Regions from separate parts of the Atlantibacter sp. MEI4A-1023 genome, predicted to be linked through region 1. Evidence: predicted binding sites of a transcription regulator. Region 1 holds the regulator's gene; the other holds the start of a gene.

Region 1 (11,695 bases):
ACTGGGCGGGCGAGTTGCGTGAAGTGGATATTTACCAGGGCGATACCCGCTTCTGCCATTTCGGCTATATCGAGAAAGAGGGCAACGACCTGTTCCAGGATCTGGAAGACGAAGGGTATCTGGCAGGGCTGGCCGCGCCGGAATTTATCCAGCGGCTGGCGCACTACTATTGCGAGATTAATGTGCTGCACCCGTTCCGCCTGGGTTCTGGCCTGAGCCAGCGCATTTTCTTTGAGCAACTGGCGATCCATGCCGGGTATAGCCTCGACTGGCGCGATATCGACCCGCAGTTCTGGCGCGAGGCGAACCAGGCTGGCGCGATGGGCGATCTGGAACCGCTGGTCTCGATATTCAGCAAAGTGGTGAGTGAAGCACGGGAAAGTGAGTAGAATAGCGCGGTTCATTTTTTCGGAGCCGCCATGCTACTGCTGATTGATAACTACGATTCGTTCACCTGGAACCTGTACCAGTATTTCTGCGAACTCGGCGCAGAGGTGGTGGTTAAGCGCAACGATGAAATCAGCGTTGCCGACATCGCCACGCTCGCGCCGCAAAAAATTGTCATTTCCCCCGGCCCCTGCACCCCTAATGAAGCGGGCATCTCTCTGGATGTGATTCGTGATTATGCGGGTAAGCTGCCAATCCTCGGGGTCTGCCTTGGGCATCAGGCCATAGGCCAGGCGTTTGGCGCACGGATTATTCGCGCCCGTCAGGTGATGCACGGCAAAACCTCAGCGATTCGCCATAACGGTAGCGGCGTGTTTCACGGGCTGAATAACCCGCTCACCGTGACGCGCTATCACTCCCTGCTGATTGAACCGGCAACGCTGCCCGACGCGTTTGATGTCACCGCCTGGAGCGCGGAGGATGAAATCATGGGCATTCGCCATCGCGAGTGGGATCTGGAGGGCGTGCAGTTTCATCCCGAAAGCATTCTCAGCGAACAGGGCCATGCACTGCTTGCCAACTTTTTACGCCGCTGATTTTCTATTGCCATTAATTGATTTTTTATGCATATTTTGTGCTTATCTTTTCAATTAAGATTTTGCATAAACGGATGGGCATAAGATGGCAAATGAACAGACTGCAATTACCCGGGCGACTTTTGACGACGTTATTCTGCCAGTCTATGCACCGGCTGAGTTTATCCCGGTAAAAGGGCAGGGCAGCCGCGTATGGGATCAGCAGGGTAAAGAATACGTTGATTTTGCCGGCGGGATTGCGGTCACGGCGCTGGGTCACTGCCATCCGGTGCTGGTGGAGGCATTAAAAACCCAGGGTGAAACCTTGTGGCACACCAGCAACGTGTTTACCAATGAACCAGCGCTGCGCCTGGGCCGCAAAATTATCAACGCGACCTTTGCCGAGCGCGTGCTGTTTATGAACTCCGGCACCGAAGCCAATGAGACCGCGTTCAAACTGGCGCGCTATTACGCCTCTACCCGCCACAGCCCGTATAAAACCAAAATCATCGCCTTCCATAACGCTTTCCATGGCCGTTCGCTGTTTACCGTGTCGGTTGGCGGGCAGCCGAAATATTCTGACGGCTTCGGACCGAAACCGGCAGATATTATCCACGTGCCGTTTAACGATCTGCATGCGGTGGAAGCGGTGATTGACGATCACACCTGCGCCATTGTGGTGGAGCCGATTCAGGGCGAAGGCGGCGTGACGGCGGCGACCCCGGAATTCTTACAGGGCCTGCGCGAGCTGTGCGACAAACATCAGGCGCTGTTGGTGTTTGATGAAGTGCAGTGCGGCATGGGCCGTACCGGCGATCTGTTCGCTTATATGCATTACGGCGTGACGCCGGATATCCTCACCAGCGCCAAAGCCCTGGGCGGCGGTTTCCCGATCAGCGCAATGTTGACCACTCAGGATATCGCCTCGGTGTTCCATGTGGGCTCCCACGGCTCTACCTACGGCGGCAACCCGTTAGCCTGTGCGGTAGCCGGCGCGGCGTTCGATATCATCAACACCCCGGATGTACTGGCTGGCGTGAACCAAAAACGTGCCCAGTTCGTGAAGCATTTTGAGCAGATCGACGCGCAGTACGACGTGTTCAGCGACATTCGCGGCATGGGGCTACTGATTGGCGCCGAGCTTAAACCGCAGTACAAAGGCCGTGCGCGTGAGTTTTTGCACGCGGCGGCAGAAGCGGGCGTGATGGTGCTGAACGCTGGCCCGGATGTGATGCGCTTCGCGCCATCGCTGGTGGTTGATAGTGCCGATATCGATGAAGGCATGACGCGCTTCGCGCAGGCCGTTGCGAAAGTCAGTCGTTAACCGCTTTCGGATTATTTAGCCGCCGGTTTAGCCAGATCCCATGATGCGGCCGCTGACGCCATGCTACAGACGAAATGGTGTGCATGGTATCGAGGTGGCCGAGTATCCGCTGGAGATGCTGTTCCAGCACGCTTAACGGTCCCTGGGACAGGGCTTCCGGCATATCCAGGATCACCGCGTCTTTGGTTTCCCCCGGCTCGTCATATTCCAGCCGCTGCTGGCAGCGCTGGAGCGCAATTTCGCAGGACTGCAAATAGCGCTGCGCCAGGTCCGGCGTCAGCATGGTGTGTTCTCGCGCCATGGTGGTCATGGCATTAATGTGCTCGACGATAAACTGGCTGTGGGTCACCCACAGCTTCATCTCTTCCAGATAGTGGCTATTGAATCCCGGTTCCTGCATTGCCTGGTTCAGCGAGTTGTATAACGCGTTATGCGCCTGGTTGACCAGCATTCGCTGCCAGGCCAGCGGCGTCGGCTGCGGGTCGTCGCTGAGGATCAAGCGTATCGCTTTCTGGTCCGCCTCCAGCGCATCGTGGGCGTTTTTACGCAGCAGGCCGCTTTGCCACTGGGGCCACAACCACACCATGCCGCCAAAGGCGATCAGGCAGCCAATCAAGGTATCAATCAGCCTCGGCAGAATATACTGCTCCCCGCTCAGGGAGAGCAGTTGCAGGCTATACACCGCCGTGACGGTAAAGCCGATCGTCGCCCAGCCGTAATTTTTGCGGATGATGAGATAGCTCACGATGGTGATGACCAGCATCGCCAGCAGGGTGTAACCATCGGCAACGTGATAGTGCAGGGTGATCCCGGCGATGATAAGCCCGGCCATGGTGCCGCCCGCTCGGTGGAGAATGCGCACCCGCGTGGCACCATAGCCGTTCTGGGTCACGAACATCACGGTCATTAAAATCCAGTAGGGTTTCGGTAGGTGCAGGGCGCTACCCACCAGGCTGGCAATACTCAGCATCACCGCAATACGGGCGGAGCTGCGCAGGGCGGTGGACTTCAACGACAGATAGCTTTTCAATGCGCGCAGCACGGGCAGGCGGCGCTGCTTATCTTCCATCAGATCGCGCGAATACAGTGGACGCTGGGATTTCAGCACTCTGGCGATACGGCTGAAATGGTATTCGCAGAACTGTCCCACCGGGTTATCGGGGTGCTGGCGGGCAATTTTTTCCAGCGCGCCAATCTGCTTATCCATTTCAAAGCGCTTCGGATAACGGTGATACAGGATATCGTCGGCGCGTTCCCGCAGGCGGGCCGCCACCGTCTGGGCATTCCAGCGGATCACCGCCTCGGCGTGGCTTTCGCGCACCAGCTTCTGCACCTCTTCGGGCTGATGCAGGCTGACGGAAATATGCTCCTGCAAATCCAGCGCGATCTGAAAAGTGCGCAGCAGGCGTTTATAGCCGTGATGCTTACCGGTCGACAGCATGTGTAGCTGCTGATAACACTGGGTAATCAGGTCGACGGTTTTTTGCTGGCGCGCCAGCAGCGGCGGCAGCGCGCTTTGCGGATCGGTATGCTGGGTCAGCAGGCTGTATTTGGCTTCACAATATTCCGCCAACTGACGGTACAGCAGGCTCAGGGTTTCGCGCAGCGGCTGTTCGCGCCACACCCAGAACCAGAACCAGTTAAATAACCCGTACCATAGCGTGCCCAGGGCATACAGCAGCAGCGGTTCCCACATCGGCATAGAGCCCGCCAGGCTGAGTGTGAATATCGCTGCAATAAGCGACGCCGGGAGCAGGCGAGCATGAAGCGGACTGATTTCCGCCGTGACGCCCAGGATCAGTGCCAGCCCGGAGAGCGCCAACGGCAGCGGCACGGAATTAAGCAGTAATAACTGCACCGCGAGGCTGCTAAGGGCAAACAGCGACCCGCCGATAACCAGGCGTTTAAAGAAGCGCTTGTGCGGGGTGTCCAGGCCAGCGATGTTGCAGCAGGCGGGAACGAGGGAAAAAAGGAGGCCTTGTTGCAGATGGCCCAGAACCAGACCCACCGCCACAGGCAAACACAACACCAAGGTTTGACGAAGTGCGTAGTTGATTTCGGGGTGGTAGATCAGGCGTCGCCACATGGGTGAGATCGGATGAAACGGCGTGTAGCCACGCCGTTTCGCAGGGTTTAGCGGGTACCGTAAACCACAATGGTCTTACCGTGGGCGGAGATCAGGTTTTGATCTTCAAGCATTTTCAAAATGCGGCCAACGGTTTCGCGGGAGCAGCCGACGATCTGGCCGATCTCCTGACGGGTAATTTTGATCTGCATACCATCCGGGTGGGTCATGGCATCCGGCTGTTTAGCCAGATTCAGCAGCGTTTGTGCAATGCGGCCAGTCACATCAAGGAAGGCGAGGTTGCCCACTTTCTCTGACGTCACTTGCAGACGGCGCGCCATCTGCGAAGAAAGACGCATCAGGATGTCAGGGTTAACCTGAATTAGCTGACGGAATTTTTTATAAGAGATTTCTGCCACTTCACACGCCGTTTTGGCGCGAACCCAGGCACTGCGTTCCTGACCTTCTTCGAACAATCCCAGTTCGCCGATGAAATCGCCCTGATTCAGATAAGAGAGGATCATTTCCTTGCCCTCTTCATCTTTAATCAGCACTGCCACGGAGCCTTTAACGATGTAATACAACGTTTCCGCCTTTTCACCCTGGTGAATCAGCGTGCTCTTCGATGGGTACTTATGAATATGGCAATGAGACAAGAACCATTCGAGAGTCGGGTCTGTTTGCGGTTTGCCAAGCACCATGCGCGGTTATCCTCTGTTTTAAGCTGACTCCAGAGAGCAACAATAATAACCCTCTGGGTTTTTGCAATCGTCTCTTCTCCTGGCCGGAGAAGGGGCCTTTAACGTCCTGTGGCCTGTAATAGGTGTGGTCGTATGCACACATGCATTACATCAATGTATCGCTGTAGCATCCGACTGTTTTAGCATAGCTTTACGTGAGTGTCTCCTATTGTCTCGTTTCAGCTTGACCTGGCTCTCATCCGTTGCGCGTTTTGTTACAGCCGCGTAATCTGTCAGTAATTTTGAAACACTGGAGTAACCAAAATGCAGGCAAGAGTGAAGTGGGTAGAAGGGTTAACTTTTCTCGGTGAGTCCGCTTCCGGACACCAGGTTTTAATGGACGGCAACTCCGGTGACAAAGCGCCCAGCCCGATGGAAATGGTATTAATGGCGGCGGGCGGTTGCAGCGCCATTGATGTGGTGTCGATCCTTCAGAAAGGACGTCATGACATCACCGACTGCGAGGTGAAATTGACCTCCGAGCGCCGTGAAGAAGCGCCGCGCTACTTTACCCACATCAACCTGCATTTCATCGTGACCGGTAAAGCGTTAAAAGACGCGGCGGTTTCCCGTGCGGTGGATCTGTCGGCAGAGAAATATTGTTCAGTTGCCTTGATGCTGGAAAAAGCGGTGAACGTCACCCATTCCTACGAAGTGATTGAAGGATAAGTGCTTAATAAGGCGGCGTTGCCGCCTTAAATTTTTCGCCCTTCCATGATTCTTTTTACCAGCGGCAGCATGATCAGCTCCATCGCCAACCCCATTTTCCCGCCTGGCACCACTAATGTATTGATGTGGGAAATGAATGAGCCCTGCAACATGGCCAGCAGCCAGGGGAAATCTATCCCTTCCAGGTTCCTGAAGTGAATCACCACCAGGCTCTCATCCAGCGAGGGAATTGCCTTCGCGGCAAACGGGTTTGATGTGTCAACGGTGGGGACACGCTGGAAGTTAATATGGGTACGCGAGAACTGCGGCGTGATGAAGTTGATGTAGTCTTCCATCGAACGCACGACCGAATCCATCACCGCTTCCCGGGAGTGCCCGCGTTCGCCGGTGTCACGGATGAGCTTCTGGATCCATTCCAGGTTGACGATCGGCACCACGCCCACCAGCAAATCCACATGGCGCGCGACATCATGATGGGGCGTCACCACGCCGCCATGCAACCCTTCGTAAAACAGCACGTCCGTGGGTTCGGGCAACGGTTGCCAGGGGGTAAAAGTACCCGGTACCTGGTTCCAGGGTACGGCTTCGTCATAGGTATGCAGATATTTACGCGATTGCCCGGTACCGGTTTGCCCGTACTGATTAAAAGTCTGTTCCAGCAGGCCAAAGTCGTTGGCCTCCGGCCCGAAATAGCTGATGTGCCTGCCCACGTCGCGCGCTTTGCGGATCGCCATATCCATTTCAGGGCGGGTATAGCGATGAAAGCTGTCCCCTTCCACTTCGGCGGCATGCAGGTTGAGCTGGGCGAAAATCTTACGAAAAGCGAGGCTGGTGGTGGTGGTCCCGGCCCCGCTGGAGCCGGTAACGGCGATGATCGGATGTTGGGCAGACATAGCGGAACAACTCCTTAGGGTAGCGACGTGCAAATAAGACCCGTGCAAGGCGAATGAGTTCTGGCGGTCTGATCAGCCGCCAGTGGTTTTTATTGTTCAGCGAGCGGTCTTACCCCCGAAACTGATCGCGCGGCATGATGTTGACCGTTTCATGCAGTTCCGACCACACCAGAACCGCGTCGCCGCGTTCCAGCTGGTGCTTTACCTGAGAGACTTTATCGCTGAGCGAGCGTTCATGTTCACCATAATCGGTGCCTTCCCGCAAGACAAAAGCTTCAATGAGGTTTTCAAGCGTTTCCGGGTCGAGGGATTGCCAGGGAATAATCATGGTTTATCCAGATAAAGTGTGAGCCAGTCGGGAATGCGCGCTTCAAGCCACATTTTCGGACGCAGGGCGGTACCGCCTACGAATCCCACGTGCCCGCCATATTCGGTCAACTGGTATTCGATATTGGCCGGTAGCTGGGCGATATCCGGGATAACGTGGCTATCCATAAACGGGTCGTCCTGCGCATGAATGATAAGTGTAGGCTGGGTAATTGACGCCAGTAGCGGCATTGCGCTACAGCGCCGGTAATAATCGATGGCGTCGTCAAAACCGTGGGCTTTTGAGGTGATCAAATCGTCGAATTCGCGCAGGCGGCGGATCCCTTTCAGCTGGGCCATATCCACCGGCAGCGTACCGGGATAAGCCAGCAGCTTGCGCGAGGCATTGGCCTTAAGCAAATTCAACAGGTAGTGCTGATAAACCCGGGAGAAGCCTTGTTCCATATGGTAGCAGCAGTGTTCCAGCACAAACGGCGCGGAGACAATCACCGCCGCGTTGACCGGCAGTTGCGGATACTTCGCCAACATGCAGCCCAGCATATTGCCGCCGAGAGAAAAACCTACCGCCGCGGTGGGCTGCTCGCCAAACTGTTGCGCGACCCACTCCAGAAACCAGCGGCCGTCTTCGGTTTCGCCGGAATGGTAAATGCGGTGCATGCGATTCGGTTCACCGCTGCATCCCCGAAAATGCATTACCACCCCCAGCCAGCCGCGGGCTTTCGCCGCCTGGATCAGACCGTGGGCGTAAGGGCTGTTCAGGCTGCCTTCCAGACCGTGGAAAATCACCAGCCGGGGCTTATGGCGCGCCTGTTCTGGATCTTCGCTCCAGGCCAGATCGACAAAATCGCCATCGGGCGTATTCAGCCGCTGCCATACCGGGGTGAACTGGAGCCGCCGCCGCAGGATGCGCGGCAGCATGGTTTGCAGATGGGGATTGCGCGCGCCCGGCATAGGCCGAAAATGGCGCGACGTCTCTTCGTTCTCGGTTAAATCCGCAGGAGTAATTTCAGCCATAGCACAGGTTCATCGTGAGTATTCGCCCTTCCCGTGATGCTGGCCGAAGAAGGGCATCGGTGATTATGGCTCCTGAAGCAGTTGCTCCAACTGCTCCTGAGCGTCCAGCCATTCCATTTCGCAGTTTTCCAGGTCGCCTTTGGTTTTGGCCTGGCGTTGCAGGCAGTCCGTTAAGTCGGCCTTACGGCTTTGATCGTACAGTGTGCTGTCGCCAAGCTGTTCTTCCACATCGGCAAGCTGCTGCTGGAGTTTTTCCATCAGCTTTTCGAGACGCATAATCTCTTTGCGCAGCGGCTGCGTCAGGGTGCGCAGCTCTGCCTCACGGCGCTTCTGATCTTTACGCGACTGGGCGCTGTTGGCGTTGTCTTTTGCGGCTTCTGCCGGCTGGCTTTCCTGCTTTTGCAGGTCGCTTAACCACTTCTGGTAATCTTCCAGATCGCCGTCGAAGGCTTCCACTTTGCCGTCATGCACCAGGTACAGATCATCGGTGGTGGAACGCAGTAAATGGCGGTCATGCGAGACCACCACCAGCGCGCCTTCAAATTCAATCAGCGCATCGGTCAATGCCTGGCGCATATCCAGATCGAGGTGGTTGGTCGGTTCATCAAGCAGCAGCAGGTTAGGGCGCTGCCAGACGATCAGCGCCAGCACCAGGCGCGCTTTTTCGCCGCCGGAGAAGCGTTCGGTATTCTCGCTAACCTTATCGCCCTGGAAACCGAATCCGCCGAGATAATCGCGCAACTGTTGTTCCAGTTCACGCGGCGCAAGACGCGCCAAATGCTGGAGCGGCGACTCATCGGCACGCAAAAACTCCAGTTGGTGCTGGGCGAAGTAACCCAGCTTAATGCCTTTCGCCAGACCGATTTCGCCCTGCATCGGAGCCAGTTCGCCCGCCAGCAGTTTGATCAGCGTTGATTTACCCGCGCCATTACGGCCCAGCAAACCGATGCGCGAGCCCGGCACCAGGTTGAGTTTAATTGAGTCGAGAATCGTTTTATCGCCATAGCCAGCGCTCACTTTTTCCATTTTCAGCAGCGGGTTGGGCAGGCTTTCCGGGGCGCGAAAACTAAAGTGGAACGGGTTGTCGACGTGCGCCGGCAAAATCAGCTCCATGCGCTCAAGCATTTTGATGCGGCTCTGGGCCTGCTTCGCTTTGGAGGCTTTGGCTTTAAAACGGTCGATAAAGCTTTGCAGGTGCGCCACGCGTTGCTGCTGGCTTTCATACATCGACTGCTGCTGCGCAAGGCGCGTGGCGCGCTGGCGCTCGAACGAGCTGTAGTTGCCGGTGTATTCGAACATCGTCTGCTGCTCGATATGAATGATTTTATTCACCACCGGATCGAGAAAGTCACGGTCGTGGGAAATCAAAATCAGCGTCCCCTGATAGCTTTTCAGCCATTTTTCCAGCCAGATAACCGCGTCCAGGTCGAGGTGGTTGGTGGGTTCATCGAGCAACAGCAGGTCGGAACGGCAGATCAGCGCCTGCGCCAGGTTAAGGCGCATCCGCCAGCCACCGGAGAAATCGCTGACCGGGCGGTCAAGCTGCTCGTTGCTGAAGCCTAAGCCGTGCAGCAGGCTGGCGGCGCGGGCGCGGATCGTCCAGGCGTTTATGGCGTCGAGTTTGCCGTGCGCGGTAGCGATGGCATGCCCGTCATTGCGGACGTTGGCGTCGTTAAGCTCGCGCTCAAACTGGCGGTATTCGCGATCGCCGTCGATCACGTATTCAATGGCCGGGACGGCGAGGGCAGGGGTTTCCTGGTTTACCCAGGCGAGCTGCCAGTTGCCCGGAAAGGTGTAGCTCCCCCCGTCGGCGGTGATTTCGCTTTTCAACAGCGACAGCAGGGTGGATTTACCACAGCCGTTTTTACCCACCAGCCCCACTTTTTGGCCGGGGTTGATGGTAGCAGTCGCGTTATCCAGCAGTACGCGTGTGCCGCGACGAATTTGCAACGAGGAGAATACAATCATAGAGCGCCGTATGTTCTGACTATGTTAATTTGTCATTATGATAATGTAAGGTGTGGGCGATTTGCCGCACCGGGCCGCAATGGTAGCCCAAAAAGAAGACGATACACAAAATCATTCTGGCTGCGCCATCGCGGCAAGAAGATCGGCGGCGCAGGCTGTTGCGTGCCCGTCAGAAAGAGAAAAGTAATACGCCCGGGAGGGGAATGATGTCAGACACAGCGAAAGTGTTGCTGCTGTATGCCCATCCGGAATCCCAGGACTCGGTGGCTAACCGGGTTCTGCTTAAGCCGGCTTCGCAACTTGCAAATGTTACCGTGCACGATCTCTATGCACACTATCCAGACTTTTTTATCGATATCCCCCGCGAACAGGAACTGCTGTTGGCGCACGACGTCATTGTGTTTCAACACCCGCTTTATACCTACAGTTGCCCCGCATTACTTAAAGAGTGGCTCGACCGGGTACTCAGCCGCGGCTTTGCCAGCGGACCGGGAGGGAATCAGCTCGCGGGAAAGTACTGGCGTAGCGTGATCACCACCGGCGAGCCGGAAGGCGCTTATCGCGGTGATGGTTTTAATCGCTACTCTCTCAATGAAATTCTTCGTCCCTTCGAACTGACGGCGGCCATGTGCCATATGCAGTGGCTATCGCCGATGATCGTCTACTGGGCGCGTCGCCAGGCGCTGGCGGAATTAGAAAACCACGCCAAAGCCTATGGCGAATGGCTGGCGTCGCCGCGCATTCCGGGAGGCCGATAATGGAAGGCGCGGATCTGTTGTTAGCGGGCGTGCTGTTTTTATTCGCTGCGGTGGTGGCCGTGCCGCTGGCGGCGCGGCTGGGCATTGGCGCGGTGTTAGGCTATTTGCTGGCGGGGATTGCCATCGGCCCGTGGGGCCTGGGTTTTATCAGCGACGTCGATGAGATCCTTCACTTCTCTGAGCTGGGCGTGGTGTTCCTGATGTTTATCATCGGGCTGGAACTGAACCCGGCCAAACTGTGGCAACTGCGGCGCTCGATATTCGGCGTGGGCGCGGCGCAGGTGTTGCTCAGCGCAGGTATCTTAGCGGTGTTACTGATACTGACGAAATTCTCCTGGCAGGCGGCGATTGTCGGCGGGATTGGTCTGGCGATGTCCTCTACCGCCATGGCACTACAGCTAATGCGTGAAAAAGGCATGAACCGTAGCGAGTCCGGGCAACTGGGTTTTTCTGTGCTGCTGTTTCAGGATTTGGCGGTGATCCCGGCGCTGGCCCTGGTGCCGCTGCTGGCGGGCAATGCCGATGAGCATCTCGACTGGGCTAAAGTCGGCCTGAAGGTGCTGGCGTTCGCCGGGATGCTGATTGGCGGCCGCTATCTGCTGCGCCCGGTGTTTCGCTTTATTGCCAGCTCCGGCGTCCGCGAGGTATTTACTGCCGCGACGCTGCTGCTGGTGCTGGGTTCGGCGCTGTTTATGGACGCGTTAGGCCTGTCGATGGCGCTGGGGACATTTATCGCCGGGATCCTGTTGGCGGAAAGCGAGTACCGCCATGAGCTGGAAATCGCTATCGATCCCTTCAAAGGCTTATTGCTGGGACTGTTTTTTATCTCCGTCGGCATGGCGCTTAATCTCGGCGTGCTCTATACCCATATTCTGCTGGTGGTGGCAGGCGTCGCAATTCTGGTGGCGGTGAAAATGGCGGTGCTTTACGGCCTCGCCCATCTCTATGGGTTGCGTAATTCGGAACGGTTGCAGT
Region 2 (11,695 bases), 1.7 Mb from region 1:
TGCGATTGATGCTGTCTGCGGAATAACCGTTTGATTTAAAAATGCCAGAATGCTTTTCCTGCCGCGATGATCCCGGTGTTAATATCGCGGCAACTTCTTCATATTAGTCCGAAATTGCCGCGCTTCGGCGTGTTCAGCCCCAACGACGTTTTTATGCTGATATACTCGAACGCGATATTTAATTGACGAACAAGTATAAAACTTGAACGGTTCAGGAGAAATTTACATGGCTGCCATTAATTCCAAAGTGAAAAAAGCAGTAATTCCGGTTGCGGGTCTGGGTACCCGTATGCTGCCTGCAACAAAGGCGATCCCAAAAGAAATGCTGCCTTTGGTTGATAAGCCCCTGATTCAATATGTAGTTAACGAATGTATCGCAGCCGGTATCACCGAGATTGTTCTGGTGACCCACTCTTCTAAAAACTCCATTGAAAACCATTTTGATACCAGTTTCGAACTGGAGGCCATGCTGGAAAAACGCGTTAAGCGTCAGCTGCTGGCAGAGGTGCAATCTATTTGCCCACCGCACGTCACCATTATGCAGGTGCGTCAGGGACTGGCGAAAGGTCTGGGCCACGCGGTCATGTGCGCTCATCCGGTAGTTGGCGACGAACCGGTCGCGGTGATCCTGCCGGACGTGATCCTGGATGAATTCGAATCCGACCTGTCCCAGGATAACCTGGCGGAAATGATCCAACGCTTTGATGAAACCGGCAATAGCCAAATTATGGTGGAGCCTGTTGAAGACGTCACCGCCTACGGTGTGGTGGATTGCAAAGGTGTTGAACTTAGCCCTGGCGATAGCGTACCGATGGTCGGCATCGTTGAGAAACCGAAAGCGAATGTGGCGCCTTCAAATCTGGCGGTAGTGGGTCGTTACGTGCTTAGCGCGGATATTTGGCCGCTGCTGGCGAAAACCCCTCCTGGCGCGGGCGACGAAATTCAGTTGACCGACTCCATTGCAATGCTGATGGATAAAGAAACCGTTGAAGCCTACCACATGAAAGGCAAGAGCCACGACTGCGGTAACAAACTCGGCTATATGCAGGCATTCGTCGAGTACGGTATTCGTCACAACACCCTGGGCGAGGAATTTAAAACCTGGCTTGAAGGCGCGGTCGGCATTAAGAAATAAGTTTCTCACCGCAGGAAAATGCAATGAAAGTAACCGTATTTGGTATTGGCTATGTTGGCCTGGTACAGGCCGCAGTGCTGGCGGAAGTCGGTCACGATGTGATGTGTATCGATGTGGACGCGCAGAAAGTCGAGAACCTCAAACAGGGTATCATCCCTATTTTTGAGCCTGGCCTGACGCCGCTGGTAAAGAAAAATTATGAAGAAGGACGCCTTCATTTCAGCACCAATGCGAAAGAGGGTGTCGATCACGGGGTTATGCAGTTTATCGCCGTAGGTACGCCGCCGGATGAAGACGGCTCTGCCGATCTGAAATATGTGACTGCCGTAGCGCGCACCATCGCCGAACATATGACGGACCACAAAGTCGTGCTGGATAAATCCACGGTGCCGGTCGGCACGGCGGATAAAGTGCGTAAAGTGATGGCTGACGCGCTGAAAGCGCGCGGCAGTGATTTGGGCTTTGATGTGGTTTCAAACCCCGAGTTTCTGAAAGAAGGCGCGGCGGTATCTGACTGTATGCGCCCTGAGCGCATCGTGATTGGGACTGATAACAACGATGTGGTCGATCTGCTTCGTGAGCTGTACGAGCCGTTTAACCGCAATCATGACCGCCTGATCTTAATGGATATCCGCAGCGCAGAGCTGACCAAGTATGCCGCTAACTGCATGCTGGCGACTAAAATCAGCTTTATGAACGAGATTTCCAACCTGGCGGAGCGTCTGGGTGCGGATATTGAAAAAGTGCGCCAGGGGATTGGTTCTGATTCGCGCATCGGCTATCACTTCATCTATCCTGGCTGCGGATATGGCGGCTCCTGCTTCCCGAAAGACGTACAGGCGCTGATCCGTACTGCGGAGCAGATTGGCTATGTACCGCGCATTCTGAAAGCGGTGGAAGAGGTCAATGAAGATCAAAAGATGAAACTCCCTGAGTTCATTACCCGTCATTTCGGCGAGGATCTTCAGGGTAAAACCTTCGCGCTGTGGGGGCTGTCGTTTAAGCCAAACACCGATGATATGCGTGAAGCCTCCAGCCGTGTGTTGATGGAAGAACTCTGGAAGCGCGGGGCAGTAGTCCAGGCGTTCGATCCGGAAGCCATGGATGAAACGCAGCGGATTTATGGGCACCGCGCGGACTTGCGTCTGATGGGCACCAAAGAAGCGGCGCTACAGGGTGCAGATGCGTTAATCATTTGTACTGAATGGCAGGCTTTCCGGGCCCCGGATTTCGATACCATCAAAAAATCACTGAAACAACCGGTTATCTTTGACGGCCGTAATCTGTATGATCCTGTCAGGCTCGATAAGCGCGGCTTTGTTTATTATGCAATTGGCCGTGGAGCATCCATTAATATTGCAGAATAAATGAGGGTCATATGAAATTTCTGGTTACCGGCGCAGCAGGCTTTATCGGTTTTCATGTAAGCGAGCGTCTGCTTGCTGCCGGTCACCAGGTTATCGGTATCGATAACCTGAATGACTACTACGATGTAAACCTCAAACTTGCCCGCCTCGATCTTCTCAAAAAGCATTCCAACTTTCGCTTCGATAAAATAGAGCTCGCCGATCGTGAAGCGATGGCGGCGTTATTTTCAGCAGAACAGTTTCAGCGCGTGATTCATCTTGCGGCGCAGGCTGGGGTGAGATATTCGCTTGAGAACCCACATGCGTATGCGGAGGCAAACCTGATTGGCCATTTAAATGTTCTCGAAGGGTGCCGTCACAATAAAGTTGAACATTTATTATACGCCTCATCCAGCTCCGTTTATGGTTTGAACCGTAAAATGCCTTTTTCAACGGAAGATTCAGTCGATCATCCGGTTTCTCTGTATGCGGCAACAAAAAAAGCCAATGAATTAATGTCGCACACTTATTCACACCTTTACGGATTACCCACAACAGGCCTACGCTTTTTTACCGTTTATGGACCGTGGGGGCGTCCTGATATGGCGTTGTTTAAATTTACTAAAGCGATCATTGAAGGCAAAAGCATCGACGTTTATAACCACGGTCAGATGCGCCGCGACTTCACTTATATAGACGATATTGCCGAGGCTATTGTTCGTTTGCAGGATGTTATTCCTGATCCTGATTCTGAATGGACGGTTGAAGAGGGAACCCCGGCCACCAGCTCTGCCCCTTATCGAGTCTACAATATCGGTAATAGTTCGCCGGTAGCCCTAATGGATTATATCTCTGCACTGGAAAAAGCCCTTGGCAAAGAAGCCATTAAGAATATGCTGCCGATGCAGCCTGGCGATGTGCTGGCCACCAGCGCGGATACGCAGGCGTTATATAAGGTTATTGGTTTTAAACCCCATACCTCGGTCGAGGAAGGAGTTCAGCAATTTGTTGACTGGTATAAAAATTTCTATCACGTCGCTAATTAATTACTGAACGTGAATAAAAAAATCCCGCCCAGGCGGGATTTTTTATTGAGGTTTGGAAACTTACTCGTTGATCAGGAAATCGTCGAGTTGTTTGCCTTGCTCTTCGATAGCTTTTTTGATTACTGCCGGCGTACGACCCTGGCCAGTCCAGGTTTTGCTTTCGCCGTTTTCATCGATATAGCTATATTTAGCTGGGCGAGCAGCACGTTTTGCTTTAGCACCCGTTTTAACCGCAGCCATGCTGTTCAGTAATTCATTAGGATCAATGCCGTCAGCAATCAGCATTTCACGATATTGCTGTAATTTACGAGTACGCTCTTCGATTTCAGCAGCAGCTGCGCTTTCTTCTTCGCGACGCTCAGATACAACAACTTCTAATTTTTCCAGCATTTCCTCAAGCGTTTCGAGGGTGCATTCTCTTGCCTGCGCACGAAGAGTACGGATGTTGTTCAGAATTTTAAGTGCTTCGCTCATTGTAGTAATCTCAAACTTATATTGGGGGGGTTTGTTGAGCTAATAATAGAGCCTTAATTTAATTTTCGCAATAGGGCGAAATGTAAGGAATTCAAAATTACAGAATATATGTTAGCGGTTCTAAATATTGTCTTGGGCGTTTTTCTTGAACAACCGCACAAAAAAAGCGGGAGTAAGGTAAATTTCAGACAAAATATTGCGTATAGGATAACTAAACTACCGGCTTCGACAGGCCATTATTGCGGCCCCGCATTAATATCATCCTAATGTATTATGGAGTGGCGGATGATGGAAAAATCTAAGGTTTATAAATACATTTAGCGATGTGCTTAATGAAGAGGTGTTATTTGAAAAATACTTTTATTTCTGGGGGTTACGCTAATTTTATCATAATCGATTAACCCGCAGCGAACAAAAAATAAACGTGATTTCTTATATATAATGACGAAGCGGGCGTAGCAGAAACCACCATGTCAATGGCCTGCCGCGCTGCCTTCACAGAAGAATATGGTACAATCGCGCATGATAAAATTACATGACGAACGGAGTGATGCGGCGTATGGCGCAACTATATTTTTACTACTCGGCAATGAATGCAGGTAAGTCTACCGCGCTGCTTCAATCCTCGTGGAATTACCAGGAAAGAGGGATGAGAACGCTGGTCTACACCGCAGAGATTGATGACCGCTTTGGCACCGGTAAAGTCACTTCACGTATCGGCCTCTCATCGCCGTCACGGCTTTTTAATCCCGGTACTGACCTGTACGCGGATATTCATGCCGAACACCAGCGTGAGGCGATTCATTGCGTTCTGGTGGATGAAAGCCAGTTCCTGACCCGTGAGCAGGTGCATGCACTTTCCGAAGTGGTCGATAATTTGGATATTCCTGTCCTGTGTTACGGGTTACGCACCGACTTCCGTGGGGAATTATTTTGCGGAAGCCAATATTTACTGGCCTGGTCCGATAAGCTGGTGGAGCTGAAAACGATTTGCTATTGCGGTCGTAAGGCCAGCATGGTGTTGCGTTTAGACCAGAACGGTAAGCCTTATAATGAAGGTGAACAGGTGGTGATAGGGGGCAATGAGCGTTACGTCTCAGTGTGCCGTAAGCATTATAAAATCGCTCTTGCGACAGGCTCTCTGAAAGAAATCCAGAATAAATAATGACTATTGCCGTTACTGTTAAGTAACAAGATAAAAAAACCCGCCAATAAGGCGGGTTTTTTATTATTGCCGATAACAATCAGGCAGATTTTTTGGCTTTTTTCTCAGCTTTCACTGGCGCCACAACGGCGTCTTTCTTCGCGACTTCGCCTTCACTGAATTCGCGGCCGTAGAAAGTATCCATCAGAATCTGTTTCAGTTCGGAGATCAGCGGATAACGCGGGTTCGCGCCGGTGCACTGGTCATCGAAAGCATCTTCAGACAGTTTGTCTACGTGGGCCAGGAAGTCCGCTTCCTGCACGCCAGCTTCACGGATTGACTTCGGAATACCCAGTTCAGCTTTGATGCTTTCCAGCCATGCCAGCAGTTTCTCGATTTTCGCAGCGGTGCGATCGCCCGGCGCGCTCAGACCTAAATGATCAGCGATTTCTGCATAGCGACGGCGCGCCTGCGGACGGTCGTACTGGCTGAATGCCGTCTGCTTGGTCGGGTTGTCGTTGGCGTTATAACGGATTACGTTGCAAATCAGCAGGGCGTTAGCGAGGCCGTGCGGAATATGGAACTGAGAACCCAGCTTATGCGCCATAGAGTGGCAAACACCCAGGAAGGCGTTAGCAAACGCGATACCAGCGATGGTTGCTGCACTGTGTACACGCTCACGCGCTACCGGGTTTTTAGACCCTTCATGGTAGGACGCCGGCAGGTTTTCTTTCAGCAGTTTCAGGGCTTGCAGCGCCTGGCCGTCAGAGAACTCGCTCGCCAGTACCGACACATAAGCTTCCAGGGCGTGAGTCACCGCATCCAGGCCGCCGAAGGCGCACAGGGATTTCGGCATATCCATCACCAGGTTCGCATCGACAATCGCCATATCCGGGGTCAGCGCGTAGTCTGCCAGCGGATATTTCTGACCGGTTGCATCATCGGTCACTACCGCAAACGGCGTGACTTCAGAACCGGTACCCGAAGTGGTGGTGACGGCGATCATTTTCGCTTTCACGCCCATTTTCGGGAACTTGTAGATACGCTTACGGATGTCCATAAAGCGCAGCGCCAGTTCTTCGAAGTGGGTTTCCGGGTGCTCATACATAACCCACATGATTTTCGCGGCGTCCATCGGGGAACCGCCACCCAGCGCGATGATCACGTCAGGCTTGAAGGAGTTCGCCAGCTCTGCGCCTTTACGTACGACAGACAGCGTTGGGTCAGCTTCGACTTCAAAGAACACTTCAACTTCAACGCCGGCAGCTTTCAGAACGGATGTGATCTGGTCAGCATAACCATTGTTGAACAGGAAGCGGTCGGTCACGATAAGCGCACGTTTGTGGCCGTCGGTAATCACTTCATCCAGCGCGATAGGCAGAGAGCCACGGCGGAAGTAGATAGATTTCGGAAGTTTGTGCCACAACATGTTTTCTGCTCGCTTGGCCACGGTTTTCTTGTTGATCAGGTGTTTCGGACCCACGTTTTCAGAGATGGAGTTACCACCCCAGGAACCACAACCCAGCGTCAGGGAAGGCGCCAGTTTGAAGTTGTACAGGTCACCGATACCACCCTGTGAAGCCGGGGTGTTGATCAGAATACGGGCAGTTTTCATCTTGTTGCCAAACAGGCGAACGCGTTCCGGCTGGTTGTCCTGGTCGGTATACAGGCATGAGGTGTGGCCGATACCGCCCATTTCCACCAGTTTTTCCGCTTTGGTGACCGCGTCGTCGAAATCTTTTGCGCGGTACATTGCCAGAGTCGGAGACAGTTTTTCGTGGGCGAACGGTTCAGATTCGTCAACAACAGTCACTTCGCCGATCAGAATTTTGGTATCTGCCGGTACGGTGAAGCCTGCCAGTTCAGCGATTTTGGTTGCTGGCTGGCCTACGATGGCGGCGTTCAGCGCGCCATTTTTCAGGATAATGTCCTGAACGGCTTTCAGTTCGCTGCCCTGCAGCATATAGCCGCCGTGGGTGGCGAAACGCTCACGCACTGCGTCATACACGGAATCGACGACCACAACGGACTGCTCGGAAGCACAGATAACGCCGTTGTCGAAAGTTTTAGACATCAGAACAGAAGCCACAGCACGTTTGATATCGGCAGTTTCGTCGATCACAACCGGGGTATTGCCCGCGCCTACGCCGATAGCAGGTTTACCGGAGCTGTATGCCGCTTTCACCATGCCCGGGCCGCCAGTCGCCAGGATCATATTGATATCCGGGTGATGCATCAGGGCGTTGGACAGTTCCACAGAAGGCTGATCGATCCAGCCGATAAGATCTTTCGGCGCGCCGGCAGCGATAGCAGCCTGCAGCACGATATCTGCCGCTTTGTTGGTGGCATCTTTGGCACGCGGGTGCGGAGAGAAGATGATACCGTTGCGGGTTTTCAGGCTGATTAAAGATTTAAATATTGCGGTAGAGGTTGGGTTAGTGGTCGGAACAATACCGCAAATAATACCAATGGGTTCAGCGATGGTGATGGTTCCGAAGGTGTCGTCTTCAGACAGCACACCGCAGGTTTTCTCATCTTTATAGGCGTTGTAGATATACTCAGAAGCGAAGTGGTTTTTAATCACTTTATCTTCTACGATACCCATTCCGGATTCGGCAACGGCCAGTTTCGCGAGGGGGATTCGAGCATCAGCGGCGGCCAGGGCGGCGGCGCGGAAGATCTTGTCTACTTGCTCTTGAGTGAAGTTGGCATATTCACGCTGGGCTTTTTTTACGCGCTCGACGAGGGCGTTAAGTTCAGCGACGTTGGTAACAGCCATAAATGCTCTCCTGATAATGTTAAACTCTTTTAGTAAATCAGCTGTTCGACACGTCAGTATAGTCAGCATGAAACAGCTTGGGTAAAGACAGTATGTAACGCCACGCTACTACTTATTATCTACTGATTTATTAAAAGAGCCTTACCTGAAACACCACTAATATATGATGTTGTTATCAATTGGGGCGTAATCAAGAGTACTCACTTCTGAGTAGAAAATGTGTGATCTGGATCAATTATTCTCAATGCTGACACCTTTCAGCAGGGCTTATTCGTGGCGATTTGTTAACAAAATAATACTGATTACAACACGCAAATATTAAAGTTCCATGAATACAACACATGTATAACACAGATGAATAATTCCATCATTATGAAATTATTCAGATAAATGTGCTGTGAAAGAGCGTGACGGCAGTTGAGGTTTTCCATTACATTACGCAAGCCACAACTACCCCCTGAAATGCGGAGCTCCCCGTGATGCAGTCGTTTTTTGATTTGCCGACCTATTTTAAATTTTTTATAGGATTATTTGCGTTGGTCAACCCGGTGGGCATTATCCCGGTGTTTATTAGCATGACCAGCTATCAGACGGCGGCGGCGCGCAATAAAACCAATCTTACGGCAAACCTGTCGGTAGCGATTATTTTATGGACTTCGCTGTTCCTCGGCGACGGCATTCTGCAAATCTTCGGCATTTCTATTGATTCGTTTCGTATTGCTGGTGGCATCCTTGTGGTGACCATCGCCATGTCGATGATTAGCGGCAAGCTCGGTGAAGATAAGCAAAACAAGCAGGAAAAATCAGAAACCGCCATCCGTGAAAGCATTGGCGTTGTGCCGCTTGCCCTGCCGTTAATGGCGGGACCGGGGGCGATCAGTTCGACTATCGTATGGGGCACCCGATTCCATTCTATTTCGCATCTGATCGGTTTTTCGGTCGCCATTGCGCTGTTCGCTTTATGTTGTTGGGGCGTGTTTCGCCTGGCTCCCTGGCTGGTGAGGTTATTAGGGCAAACCGGTATTAACGTCATTACTCGTATTATGGGATTACTGTTAATGGCGTTGGGTATCGAATTTATTGTCACCGGTATAAGAGCGCTTTTTCCCGGCCTGGTGTCCTGAATCACTTTCATTTGAAAAAAGGCGAAGCAGAGCTTCGCTATTTTTGAAAATTTACTCGCATTATTGCAAAACCCACCAATCATCCTCCTTTGTATAATAAAAAGTAATAGTTAATAAAAGCATTGCTTTTCAATCAATTAAAAATCGCTTTGATGGCTTCCGATTATTTCTTCTCCGCCTGAGCTGTTATTTCTCTCACAATCAACTCTGATACTTGCTGCAACATTATTGAAATGATATTAGTAATTTTGTGGCTATCGTAGCGTAATCTGCTAAAAAATAGTCAGTTGTTAAATTTATGCAAAATATCCGATATCGGTGTTCACGATGCCGTAATGATTAGCATAACTATAGCAAGCAATTGATTAAGAAGGCTTTTTATGAAGTTTCGTGTGGTTTTGCGCTCATCTGTCCTCCAGATTGCGCATTCCAAAAGAGAAACGCTTAACAAATTTGCAAATTATATTGGCGCGGGTGGAACGCATTTGGTACTTTCCGGCCAAAACATTCGCCGGCTCAGTATCTACAGAGTCAGGTCGCTGGGTGACGAATCCGTCGATAACGAAGAAGTAAAAAAACATCTGGCAGCGGCTATTCACTCCTGCGCTGTACAGAACTCCCTAAGGGAAAAAACAGGCCGTAAAAAGGTCTTCATTATAACGAGTGGAGTAACAACACAATGTCCATCATCACAACAAGAAGTCTGGTTGCAGCGGGTATTTTATCAGCGCTAATCGCAGGTTCGGCAATGGCTGCCGATGTGCCGGCGGGCGTTCAACTGGCAGAAAAGCAAACGCTGGTGCGTAATAACGGTTCGGAAGTGCAGTCGCTTGACCCGCATAAAATCGAGGGCGTGCCGGAGTCGAACGTTAACCGCGACCTGTTTGAAAACTTATTGATTACCGGCCCGGATGGTCATCCAAAGGCTGGCGTAGCGGAATCCTGGGATAATAAAGAGTTCAAAGTCTGGACGTTCCATCTGCGTAAAGACGCGAAATGGTCCAACGGCGACCCGGTTACCGCGCAGGACTTTGTGTACAGCTGGCAACGTCTGGCCGATCCGAAAACTGCCTCTCCTTATGAAAGTTATCTGCAATACGGCCACATCGCCAATATTGATGACATCATCGCCGGCAAAAAGCCTTCGACTGAGCTGGGCGTGAAAGCGATTGACGACAATACGCTGGAAGTCACTTTAAGCGAGCCGGTTCCCTATTTCTATAAGCTGCTGGTTCACTCATCCATGGCCCCAGTCCCGAAAGCCGTGGTAGAAAAATTTGGTGAAAAATGGACCCAGCCTGCCAATATCGTGTCCAACGGCGCGTATAAGTTAACCAGTTGGGTAGTTAACGAAAAAATGGTGCTGGAACGTAATACCCACTACTGGGATAACGCCAAAACCGTCATCGACCAGGTCACTTATCTGCCGATTTCTTCAGAAGTCACTGACGTAAACCGCTACCGCAGCGGCGAAATTGACATGACGTATAACAACATGCCAATTGAACTGTTCCAGAAACTGAAAAAAGAGATCCCCAACGAAGTTCACGTCGACCCCTATCTGTGCACCTATTACTACGAAATCAACAACCAGAAAGCGCCGTTTAACGATCCGCGCGTTCGCGCCGCGCTGAAGCTTGGCCTTGACCGCGACATTATCGTTAATAAAGTGAAAAATCAGGGCGATTTGCCAGCCTTCGGCTATACCCCGCCTTATACCGATGGCGCGAACTTTACCAAGCCGGAGTGGTTTGGCTGGACGCAAGAGAAGCGTAACGAAGAAGCACGTAAACTGTTAGCCGAAGCGGGTTACACCAAAGATAAGCCGCTGACCTTCAACCTGCTGTACAACACCTCCGATCTGCATAAGAAACTGGCCATCGCCGTGTCGTCAATCTGGCAGAAAAACATTGGCGTCAACGTTAAGCTGGAAAACCAGGAGTGGAAAACCTTCCTGGATACCCGTCATCAGGGCAACTATGACGTAGCGCGTGCTGGCTGGTGTGCGGATTACAACGAACCGACGTCGTTCCTGAATACCATGATGTCTACGAGCTCAAACAACACCGCGCATTATAAGAGCGACGCGTTTGACAAGATTATGGATGAAGCGATTAAGGCCACCGACGAGGCGCAGCGTACCGAGTTTTATAACAAGGCTGAGCAACAGCTGGATAAAGACTCGGTCATTGCGCCGGTGTTCTATTACGTGAACGCCCGCCTGGTGAAACCCTGGGTCGGTGGTTATACCGGTAAAGACCCGCTCGATAATATCTATGTGAAAGATCTGTATATTATCAAACATTAATGGCAATGCGTGGGGCAGGGACGGACGTTGTTTTTGAATAAACGGTTTTCCTTGCCCCACTGTGTCTGTTTTTAGCGCACTACAAAGGCACACGCCAGAAGGTACGGGCAATGTTAAAATTCATTCTACGTCGTTGTCTGGAAGCGATTCCGACGCTATTTATTCTTATTACGATTTCCTTTTTTATGATGCGTCTCGCGCCGGGGAGTCCGTTTACCGGCGAGCGCACCCTCCCGCCAGAGGTCATGGCGAATATTGAAGCAAAATACCATCTGAACGATCCCATCCTGACCCAGTACTTCAGTTATTTGAAGCAACTGGCGCACGGGGATTTCGGCC

What was found. Region 1 encodes CRP, which controls carbon source genes, mostly activating them, when cyclic AMP is high. Its sites were predicted from a motif close to ATGTGANNNNNNTCACAT; they were not measured.
Region 2: adhE (bifunctional acetaldehyde-CoA/alcohol dehydrogenase) is a predicted target of CRP. The motif match lies at 8,144-8,161, and genes of this name have one in related genera.

What each region holds. Positions count from the first base shown of each region.
Region 1 is NZ_CM149568.1:386,072-397,766, forward strand. It holds gene ACVV26_RS01795 (putative adenosine monophosphate-protein transferase Fic) at 1-389, shown strand, start outside; gene pabA (aminodeoxychorismate synthase component 2) at 420-983, shown strand; gene argD (bifunctional acetylornithine/succinyldiaminopimelate transaminase) at 1,069-2,286, shown strand; gene ACVV26_RS01810 (YccS/YhfK family putative transporter) at 2,276-4,372, opposite strand; gene crp (cAMP-activated global transcriptional regulator CRP) at 4,420-5,052, opposite strand; gene ACVV26_RS01820 (OsmC family protein) at 5,356-5,760, shown strand; gene ACVV26_RS01825 (phosphoribulokinase) at 5,787-6,653, opposite strand; gene ACVV26_RS01830 (YheU family protein) at 6,763-6,981, opposite strand; gene ACVV26_RS01835 (hydrolase) at 6,978-7,994, opposite strand; gene ACVV26_RS01840 (ABC transporter ATP-binding protein) at 8,058-9,962, opposite strand; gene kefG (glutathione-regulated potassium-efflux system ancillary protein KefG) at 10,169-10,720, shown strand; gene kefB (glutathione-regulated potassium-efflux system protein KefB) at 10,720-11,695, shown strand, end outside.
Region 2 is NZ_CM149568.1:2,038,846-2,050,540, forward strand. It holds gene rssB (two-component system response regulator RssB) at 1-26, shown strand, start outside; gene galU (UTP--glucose-1-phosphate uridylyltransferase GalU) at 227-1,135, shown strand; gene ACVV26_RS09890 (UDP-glucose dehydrogenase family protein) at 1,159-2,502, shown strand; gene ACVV26_RS09895 (NAD-dependent epimerase) at 2,514-3,527, shown strand; gene hns (histone-like nucleoid-structuring protein H-NS) at 3,588-4,001, opposite strand; gene tdk (thymidine kinase) at 4,561-5,166, shown strand; gene adhE (bifunctional acetaldehyde-CoA/alcohol dehydrogenase) at 5,246-7,924, opposite strand; gene ACVV26_RS09915 (YchE family NAAT transporter) at 8,401-9,048, shown strand; gene ACVV26_RS09920 (hypothetical protein) at 9,429-9,782, shown strand; gene oppA (oligopeptide ABC transporter substrate-binding protein OppA) at 9,728-11,356, shown strand; gene oppB (oligopeptide ABC transporter permease OppB) at 11,467-11,695, shown strand, end outside.